3 regions of the Pseudomonas protegens genome follow, and region 1 is predicted to be linked to each of the others. Evidence: predicted binding sites of a transcription regulator. Region 1 holds the regulator's gene; each other region holds the start of a gene.
What was found. The regulator FliA, encoded in region 1, starts transcription of late flagellar genes. The targets are predictions, from matches to a motif close to CTAAAGTTTNNNNNNNNNNNGCCGNTAA.

Region 1 (3,275 bases):
TATCTGGTGCTGGCGACCACCAGCCAGAAGCAGGTGCTGACCGCCGCCTACCACAGCTACAAGCGCTGCGGTCTGGCCGGCTGCATCCTGACTAAACTGGATGAAACAGCCAGTCTTGGCGAGGTCTTGAGCCTGGCCATCAGTCATGAATTGCCGGTTGCCTATCTGACCGATGGCCCGCGGATTCCTGACGATTTGCACCTGCCTCGCCGGCATCAACTGGTGAGCCGCGCCGTGAGCGTGCAGATGCAGGAAGAACCCAGCGAAGAAGCCATGGCCGACATGTTCGCTGATCTCTATCACAGCCCGACCAAGCGGGTCGGCTGAGTTAGACATGAATAGATTGCAGTGTATCTACATCGATGGTCTGCCATGCATTGTTCCAACGGTGAACGCGCAGCCAGTTATGTGGCCCCGTCTAAGTAAGACAAGGTAAAGAAAGAACATGGGCAGCATGCATCCCGTACAGGTGATTGCGGTGACCGGCGGCAAGGGTGGCGTCGGCAAGACTAATGTGTCAGTGAACTTGTCCCTGGCTCTGGCTGAGCTCGGCCGGCGGGTCTTGCTGCTGGATGCCGACTTGGGACTGGCCAACGTCGATGTCCTGTTGGGCCTGACACCCAAACGCACCCTGGCGGATGTCATCGAAGGGCGCTGTGAGTTGCGCGATGTGCTGCTCCAGGGTCCTGGCGGTATCCGTATCGTCCCGGCCGCCTCCGGCACCCAGAGCATGGTGCACCTGAGTCCCGCCCAGCACGCCGGCCTGATCCAGGCCTTCAGCGACATCGGCGACAACCTCGATGTGCTGGTGATCGATACTGCTGCGGGTATTGGTGACTCGGTAGTCAGTTTTGTCCGCGCGGCCCAGGAAGTGTTGCTGGTGGTCTGCGACGAACCGACTTCGATCACCGACGCCTATGCGCTGATCAAGTTGCTCAACCGTGACTACGGCATGAACCGTTTCCGGGTCCTGGCCAACATGGCCCAAAGCCCTCAGGAAGGGCGCAACCTGTTTGCAAAATTGACCAAGGTCACGGATCGCTTTCTGGACGTGGCCTTACAATACGTCGGCGCAGTTCCCTACGACGAAAGCGTGCGCAAGGCCGTGCAAAAGCAGCGTGCGGTCTATGAAGCCTTTCCTCGTTCGAAGTGTGCATTGGCGTTCAAGGCCATCGCGCAAAAAGTCGATACCTGGCCGTTGCCGGCGAACCCACGCGGGCATCTGGAGTTTTTTGTCGAGCGCCTAGTGCATCAAACAGCGGGACCGGTGCTATGACTGCCAGCGGCTACAACCTCTACAAGAAGTCCGCGCGTGACAGCCAATATGAATTGATCGAGCGCTACGCGCCCCTGGTCAAGCGTATTGCCTATCACCTGCTGGCGCGGTTGCCGGCCAGTGTTCAGGTGGAAGACCTGATTCAGGCCGGGATGATCGGTTTGCTCGAAGTGTCGACCAAGTACGACGCGAGCAAGGGGGCGAGTTTCGAAACCTATGCGGGTATCCGTATCCGCGGGGCGATGCTCGACGAGGTTCGCAAAGGCGACTGGGCACCGCGTTCGGTGCACCGTAATACACGCATGGTCAGTGATGCCATTCGTGCAATTGAAGCTAAAACCGGTCGTGACGCTAAAGATCACGAAGTTGCGGCCGAACTTCAATTGAGTCTCGACGATTATTACGGGATTTTGAACGACACCCTGGGCAGCCGCCTGTTCAGTTTCGACGACCTGTTGCAGGACGGCGAACATGAAGGGCTGCATGAGGATGGCGCCAGTGCTCATCTCGAGCCGTCACGGGACCTGGAGGATGAACGCTTCCAGGCCGCCTTGGCGGATGCGATTGCCAATTTGCCGGAGCGCGAGCGACTGGTGTTGGCGCTGTACTACGACGAAGAACTGAATCTCAAGGAAATCGGTGAGGTCCTGGGGGTCAGCGAATCGCGGGTCAGCCAGTTACACAGCCAGTGCGCGGCCCGTTTGCGGGGGCGTTTGGGGGAGTGGCGAGCGCGCTGACAGGCAGTGTGGGGACACTGCGATCGGGACCGGTAAGGCAAGCGCTGCGCCGGTCTTGCAGTATGTGCTCCATGCAGTCGTTGTGTGTTATGCCGAATTGATTGAATGGCGCGTTCAGGTGCTGGATGCGTTTAAGACTGCTTGGAGGTCGAATTGGACAAGAACATGAAAATCCTCATCGTTGATGACTTTTCAACGATGCGGCGGATCATAAAAAACCTGTTGCGTGATCTGGGTTTCACCAACACGGTCGAGGCCGACGATGGCACTACCGCCATTCCGGTACTCAACAGCGGGAGCATCGACTTTCTGGTAACGGACTGGAACATGCCGGGCATGACCGGGATCGACCTGCTGCGCCACGTGCGTGCCGATGAAAAGCTCAAGCACCTGCCGGTGTTGATGGTGACTGCGGAAGCCAAGCGCGAGCAGATCATCGAAGCGGCCCAGGCCGGCGTTAACGGCTATGTAGTCAAACCATTCACGGCTCAGGCGTTGAAAGAGAAGATCGAAAAGATCTTCGAACGCATCGGTTGATGTACGTAGCCATTCCGCCACGGGGGAGCTATGGAGCATAACGAATCTTCACTGGGCGACTTTGAGTCGACCCTGAAAAAACATGCGCTGGAACTGGTCGAAAGCCTGGAAAAGGGCAAGTTCGGCGAAGCGGTGCAATTGATCCATGAGCTCAATCAGACCCGTGACCGCGGCCTGTATCAGGAAGTGGGCAAGCTCACCCGCGAGCTGCATAGCGCGATCGTCAATTTCCAGATTGACCCGCACATGCCGCAAGCCGAGGAAGTTTCACAGATCACGGATGCCACTGAGCGCCTGTCCTATGTGGTCCGGCTCACGGAAGCCGCCGCCAACCGCACCATGGACCTGGTAGAGAGCAGCACCCCGCTGGTCAATGGCCTGAGCACTGAAGCCCAGGCCCTGAGCGCAGATTGGGGGCGCTTCATGCGGCGCGAGGTCGGTGCTGAAGAGTTTCGCGAACTGGCGCGCCGGGTCGACAGTTTCCTGACGCGCAGCGAGCAGGAAACCCGTACCGTTTCCGGCCACCTCAACGACATTCTGCTGGCGCAGGATTACCAGGACCTGACCGGTCAGGTGATCAAGCGTGTGACCCAGTTGGTCACGGAAGTCGAAAGCAATCTGCTCAAACTTGTCTTGATGGCCAGTCAGGTCGATCGTTTCGCCGGTATCGAACATGACCGTGAATCGATCCTCGCGGAAAAAGATCCGCAAAAACATCTCGCCAA
Region 2 (3,275 bases), 1.3 Mb from region 1:
AGGTCCGGCTGGCTGTCATTGCGGGCGCTGGTTGCGGCCTGCTGGTGCAGTTGTTGCTGGACCAGGGCGATCGGCATCTGCAGGTAAAGGCCGGTGAGGTTCTGCCAGCGTCGGCCGTGGGGGTTGTTCCAGGAGTGTTGAGCCGCCAGGGCCAGGCCGTTGGCCAGCAATACGCAGTTGGCCGGCTGGTTCAGCCAGCGTTGCAGGTCCGGGTCGGCGTCCAGGCGTTGCTGCTGGCGCAGGGGATGCTCGTTGTCCCGGGCGATCAGCATGACCTTGGCCAGTTGACGCCGTTCACGGGTCAGCAGGCGATAACCCTGCTGCACCCAGATCGGCAAGTGCCAGACCTGCACCAGCGCCTGGCACAGCTCCATCAGTCGCACGCCGAACAGCTGCATTTCCACCTTGCGCGCCGACTCTTGCTTATAGATGACCCGCAGCTCCCACTCTTCCATGAGCTTGGGATAGACCAGGGCCATGGCCCACAGTGGCGAGAGGAACAGCAGGCTGCCCCAGTGAATGTCCTGCCACAGCCGCGCCAGGCGCCCGGCAAAAAAGCCGTTGGCTTGCTGGGTGGCGTGCTGGCTGATCAATTGCAGTTGCCGCAGCTCCTGGGGGATCTTTTCCTCGGGCAGGGTCGGCAACTGTTCCAGCAGTTCTTCGGTGCGCTTGAGGCCCAGGCGGTTGACCGCGACCTCCAGGTTTTCTGCCGGCTCGCTCATGCTGCCGTGGGAATGCCGATTGGCTTCGCGGATCACGCTCAGGGCCAGCGCAGGGCTGTTTTGCATCAGATCGGCGATGTCTCGCAGCGAGCTGCGGTTGTTGGCGATGGCTTTGCACACGCGATCATGGCTGGCTTGCGGCACGGGCAAGCGCACGCCATTAAGCAGCTTTACCCAGGCGTCCAGAGAGGTCGGCGGGGAATGTGGGACGTTGGTTTCATTAGACATGGTTGGGCGCAATCATCGTCTGCTTTGAACACGCCCAGAGCGGGCCAAACTGGCTTTTCGCCTTAACTGGCTATAGTCTGGCGCAGTTTTGCCGATAAGTAGAAGAAGAGTTTTAAGAACTTCCGAATATGACCTTGAACCCGACTCAATAAGTACTCTCCTACCTATGGCTAAAATTATCGGCATCATCGTCGTATTCGCGAGCGTGCTCGGCGGATACGTGCTCTCTCACGGCAAAATCGCTGCTCTGATCCAACCCTTCGAGGTCATGATCATCGGTGGTGCAGCCTTCGGCGCATTCCTGCAGGCCAACCCGGGCTACATGACGATGCACGTCGTGAAAAAATCCCTGGGCATGTTCAGTTCGCGTTTCACCCACACCTTCTATCTGGAAGTGCTGGGCCTGATCTACGAGATCCTCAACAAGAGCCGCCGTGAAGGCATGATGGCGATCGAGGGTGATATCGAAGACGCCGCGGCCAGTCCGATCTTCGCCAAGTATCCGGCGGTGCTCAAAGATGAACGCATGACGGCGTTTATCTGTGACTACCTGCGCATCATGTCCTCCGGCAACATGGCTCCCCACGAGCTCGAAGGCCTGTTCGACATGGAGCTGTTCAGTCTCAAGGAAGACCTTGAGCACCCATCCCACGCGGTCACCGGGGTTGCCGACGCCATGCCGGGCTTCGGTATCGTGGCGGCGGTACTGGGTATCGTGGTGACCATGGCGTCCCTGGGCGAAGGCGACCAGAAGTCCATCGGTCTGCACGTAGGTGCGGCGCTGGTAGGTACCTTCTTCGGTATTCTGGCGGCCTATGGTTTCTTCGGCCCTCTGGCGACTTCGCTGTCCCACGACGCCAAGGAAGAACTCAATGTCTACGAAGCCATCAAGGCGTCCCTGGTAGCTTCCGCTTCCGGCGTTCCGCCTTCGCTGGCGGTGGAGTTCGGGCGCAAGGTCCTGTATCCGGCCCACCGTCCTAGCTTCGCCGAGCTGGAACAAGCGGTTCGCGGTCGCTAAGTCATGGAAAATAACCAGCCGATTATCATCAAGCGCGTCAAGCGCTTTGCGGGCGGGCATCACGGGGGCGCCTGGAAAATCGCCTTCGCCGACTTCGCCACGGCGATGATGGCGTTCTTCCTGGTGCTGTGGCTGCTGTCCACCGCGACCCCGGAGCAGAAGATCGCCATCGCCGGTTACTTCAAGGACCCGATCGGCTTCTCGGAAAGCGGCACGCCATACATCATCGACCTGGGCGGCTCGCCGCAGCTGGCGCCGGAAAACACCCTCAACCCCGAGGTCAAGTCCCAGCCGCAGCCGGACAAGGTCACGGTGGACGCCGAGCAAGTGGAGGGCATGGCCGAGCAGGTGGAGCGCGAGCGTCTCGAACTGTTGCTGCAAGAGCTGCAGAACAAGGTCGAAGAGAATCCTCAGTTGCAGAAGTTCAAGGACCAGATTCTTTTCGAGATCACTCCGGATGGCCTGCGCATCCAGATCATGGACGCCGAGAACCGGCCAATGTTCGACTCCGGCAGTGCGCGCTTGAAGCCGTATTTCGAGGACATCCTGCTGGCCATGGCCGACACCATCAAGGCGGTGCCGAACAAGATCAGCATCAGCGGTCACACCGACGCCACGCCTTATGCCGGTAGCGGCGAGTTCGGCAACTGGGAGCTGTCCGCCAACCGCGCCAACGCTGCGCGTCGGGCATTGGTGGCCGGTGGTTATCCGGATCCGCAAGTGGCTCGGGTGGTGGGTTTTGCCTCCTCGGCGCTGTTCGATCGCAAGAACCCGCTCAATCCGGTCAACCGGCGGATCGACATCGTGGTGCTGACCAAGAAGGCCCAGCGTGCCATCGAGGGCGAGCAGGTCGATCCGCAGGCGCCGGCACCGACTCAGGGCAGCGGGGCTCCCGGAGAAGTACCGACCGACCCCCACGCCTTGCCGCCGGGCAGCGAACCGCTGCCGGCCCACGAGGTACGCCAGCGTCTGAACATCTTTGAGGACGGTGTGCTGAAGATGGATGAGCAGGGTGCCGCAGGTCAGGCTCCCGCTGGCAAGCCGGCGGCGCCGGCGCCCCAGCCAGCGGCGCCCCCAGCAACACCGGCGCCTCCGGCCACACCGGGCAGCGCCAGGTAAGACACGAAAAGGCCGCGATCTTCGCGGCCTTTTGGTGTCTGGAGCAGAGGGTTCAGTAGCTGCTGTCGGGCAGGCTGGCGAGAATCGAGCGGTAGCTGTTCATCCGTTGTTGCTGGATGCGCCCGTCTTCCAGGGCCTTGAGCAGGGCGCAGCCCGGTTCGCGGTCGTGCTTGCAATCGCGGAAGCGG
Region 3 (3,275 bases), 270 kb from region 1:
GGCTGACCGCCGCTGATCACGATCTCAAGCCTCTGAAGGCTTCCGGTTACACCCATGAGCAGCATCTGGAGTCAGCGGCGGCCAAGGTCGCGGCGTTCCTGCAAACACTGGCCTGATCCTGTAGGCGCGAGCTTGCTCGCGAAGCGTTCACCCGGCTTTCGAATTTGTAGCGCGGTGAAGATTTATCGCGAGCAAGCTCGCTCCTACGTTTGTTGGGCGGGTTCGCGGGCATAAAAAAACCGCAAGCCGGTGCTTGCGGTTTTTTTGTCGCCGGCCCGGGGGCTTAGCGGTTGAAACGCTCCACCAGCGAGTACTGGGTGTGGGCGGTGCGGGTCAGGGCTTCGCTGAGTTCGGCCGAGTGCTGGGCCTGCTCCGACGTCTGGTCCGCCAGTTGCGCGATGGTGCTGATGTTGCGGCTGATCTCTTCGGCCACCGAGCTTTGCTCTTCGGTGGCGGCGGCGATCTGGGTGGTCATGTCGGTGATGTTGGCCACCGCTTCGCTGATGCCCACCAGCGCCTGGTCGGCTTCCAGCACCCGCGCCACGCCTTCTTCGGCCTGGCGATGACCGGCGTCCATGGTCTGCACCGCAGTGGCGGCGGTTTGCTGCAGCTTGGCGATCAGGGTGTGGATCTGCCCGGTGGATTCGCTGGTGCGTTGCGCCAGCTGGCGCACTTCATCGGCGACCACGGCAAAGCCGCGGCCCATTTCCCCGGCGCGTGCCGCCTCGATGGCCGCGTTCAACGCCAGCAGGTTGGTCTGGTCGGCGATGCCCTTGATCACATCGACCACGCCACCGATCTCGTCGCTGTCCTTGGCCAGCTGGGTCACGGTCAGGCCGGTCTCGCCCACCACCACCGACAGGCGCTGGATGGCTTCGCGGGTTTCCCCGGCGATGTCCCGGCCGCGGCCGGTGAGGCGATTGGCTTCCTGGGTGGCGTCGGCGGTGCGTTGTACGTGGCTGGCCACTTCCTGGGTGGTGGCGGCCATCTGGTTGACCGCGGTGGCCACTTGCTCGGTCTCGACCCGCTGGCGTTCCAGGCCGCTGGAGCTGTTGTGGGCCAGGGTGTCGGACTGCCGGGCCTGCTCGTTGAGGTGCTCGGCGGTGTCCTGCAGGCGGGTCAGGCAGGTCTTCAGGCGGGCTTCCTGGCTCAGGATCGACATTTCCAGGCGCGCCTGGGCGCCGCGGCTGTCGGTGTACATCTGGGCGATCAGCGGGTCGGAGGTGGTCTGCTCGGCCAGGCGCAGCAGGCGCTTGAGGCCGCGTTGCTGCCAGCTCAGGCCCAGCAGGCCCAGGGGCACCGAGAGCGCCGCCGCCAGGGCGAAGCCCCAATGGGAGTTGAGCCAGGCGCCGATCATGAAGCTCAGTTGGCTGACCAGAATGAACGGCAGCCAGTCCTGCAGTATCGGTAGCCACTTGTCACGCTTGGGAATGGCCGACTTGCCGGAGTTGATCCGCTGGTAGAGGGCTTCGGCGCGGCGTACCTGCTCGGCGGTGGGCTTGACCCGTACCGACTCGTAGCCCACCACCTGGCTGCCTTCGAACACCGGCGTGACATAGGCGTTGACCCAGTAGTGGTCGCCGGTCTTGCAGCGGTTCTTGACGATGCCCATCCATGGCAAGCCTTGTTTCAAGGTGCCCCACATGTGCGCGAACACCGCTGCCGGTACATCGGGGTGGCGGACCAGGTTGTGCGGTGCGCGAACCAGTTCTTCACGGGAGAACCCACTGATTTCGACAAAGGCGTCGTTGCAGTAGGTGATCACGCCTTTGGCGTCGGTGGTGGAAATCAACCGTTGTTGAGCCGGGAAGGTACGTTCGCGCTGAGTGACAGGCTGGTTATTACGCATGGTTTTTCAATCCGCAAGGCTTTGATGGGTTGTCGGCCGCTTCAACCGATTATTGAAATTATTTTTCAATAATCGGCGCTGGGTCTTATTGGCAGAATGTGTCGCTTGCAAAAAACGCCTGCGGGTTTCAGCCGGCGTTGGCGAGGGGCTAATCATTGACCTTCTTCCTTGGCAGTCAATACTTCTGAAGTACTGGTTTGGCTAAATGACCGGCCGTTTATCCGGCCAGCATCGGGTAGGTGAACAAGCCGAAATGCAGCAGATTGAGGCCGAAGTGAGTGGCAATCGCCGCGCTCAGGCCGCCAAAACGATAAGCCAGACCGTAGCCGACCCCGGCGATGCCCGCCAGTAGGGTCCATTGCCACCCCGCGCCCAGATGCACCAGGCCGAACAGCAGGGCTGCGCACAGCAGCGCCAGGTTCTCGCCGTAGGGCAGCGCCTTGAAGCGTCGGCTCAGGCCACCCTGGATGTAGCCACGGAACAGCGCTTCCTCCACCAGGGTCACCAGCAGCAGGTTGTTCAGCACCCACAGCCAGGCCTGATCTGGCCATTTCGGGGCCCAGCTGATGATCCCCAGCAGCAGCGCGCCACCTAGCGCCGCCACTGCACACAGGGTCAGGGCCACGGCGCTGGCATACAGCGACAGGCGCAACGAGCGCCGGCCGACGATCCATGGACACACCAGCAGCAACCAGAAACCGATCAGCGGCTTGTCCTGGTTCAGGTACATGGAAAACGGCACGGCATCATCGGTAAAACGTTGCGGGTCGATGGCCCGGCCGTTGTAGAAGCCAGGCAACCAGTGCATGGCCAGGGCCAGGGCCAGCACCACGAACAGGCCGTGGCCCAGGTACTGGCCGACCCGACTGCGTTGCTGGCGCACGGCAAAGCCGGCACACAGCAGGAGGAGGATCGAAAGGGCGGCCAGCAGCCCCAGTTGGCCATAGCTCAGGGCCAGTGCGTAGCCAATGGAAAGGAGTGCCAGATACATCCATGGCAGAGCGGTCATGTGGAATCCTTGTTGCGAAGAATGGGTATTGCAGAGACGTGGTACAGCGCCGGATCTGTAGTCGTTTTTACGACCGATGGGTCAGTTTCGACGGGCGGCAAGTATAACCAGCTGAGTCTTGTTCGACAGCCCGACGAAAAACACCGCCCGGAGGCGGTGTCTGTTTTCGTGGCGGATCAGGATGCAATCAATTGCCGCAACACGTAGTGCAGGATCCCTCCGGACTTGAAGTACTCCACTTCATTCAAGGTGTCGATGCGGCACAGCACCTCGATCTTCTCCTGGCTGCCATCTTCGCGGGTGATGACCAGGGGCAGGTTCATCCGCGGTGTCAGTTCCACATCGCTCAGGCCGAGGATGTCCAGGGTTTCCTTGCCGGTGAGCTTGAGGCTCTTGCGGTTCTGATCGAGCTTGAAC

Region 2: motA (flagellar motor stator protein MotA) is a predicted target of FliA. The motif match lies at 1,021-1,048, and genes of this name have one in related genera.
Region 3: GGI48_RS05145 (methyl-accepting chemotaxis protein) is a predicted target of FliA. The motif match lies at 1,879-1,906, and genes of this name have one in related genera.

The regions. Positions count from the first base shown of each region.
Region 1 is NZ_CP060201.1:1,370,195-1,373,469, reverse strand. Features, by position in the region: gene flhF (flagellar biosynthesis protein FlhF) at 1-327, shown strand, start outside; gene fleN (flagellar synthesis regulator FleN) at 446-1,276, shown strand; gene fliA (RNA polymerase sigma factor FliA) at 1,273-2,013, shown strand; gene GGI48_RS06430 (chemotaxis response regulator CheY) at 2,179-2,550, shown strand; gene GGI48_RS06425 (protein phosphatase CheZ) at 2,581-3,275, shown strand, end outside.
Region 2 is NZ_CP060201.1:2,624,832-2,628,106, reverse strand. Features, by position in the region: gene GGI48_RS12205 (HDOD domain-containing protein) at 1-950, opposite strand, end outside; gene motA (flagellar motor stator protein MotA) at 1,117-1,968, shown strand; gene motB (flagellar motor protein MotB) at 1,972-3,087, shown strand; gene rsgA (small ribosomal subunit biogenesis GTPase RsgA) at 3,140-3,275, opposite strand, start outside.
Region 3 is NZ_CP060201.1:1,104,802-1,108,076, reverse strand. Features, by position in the region: gene GGI48_RS05150 (alpha/beta family hydrolase) at 1-116, shown strand, start outside; gene GGI48_RS05145 (methyl-accepting chemotaxis protein) at 284-1,849, opposite strand; gene GGI48_RS05140 (CPBP family intramembrane glutamic endopeptidase) at 2,067-2,858, opposite strand; gene acnA (aconitate hydratase AcnA) at 3,035-3,275, opposite strand, start outside.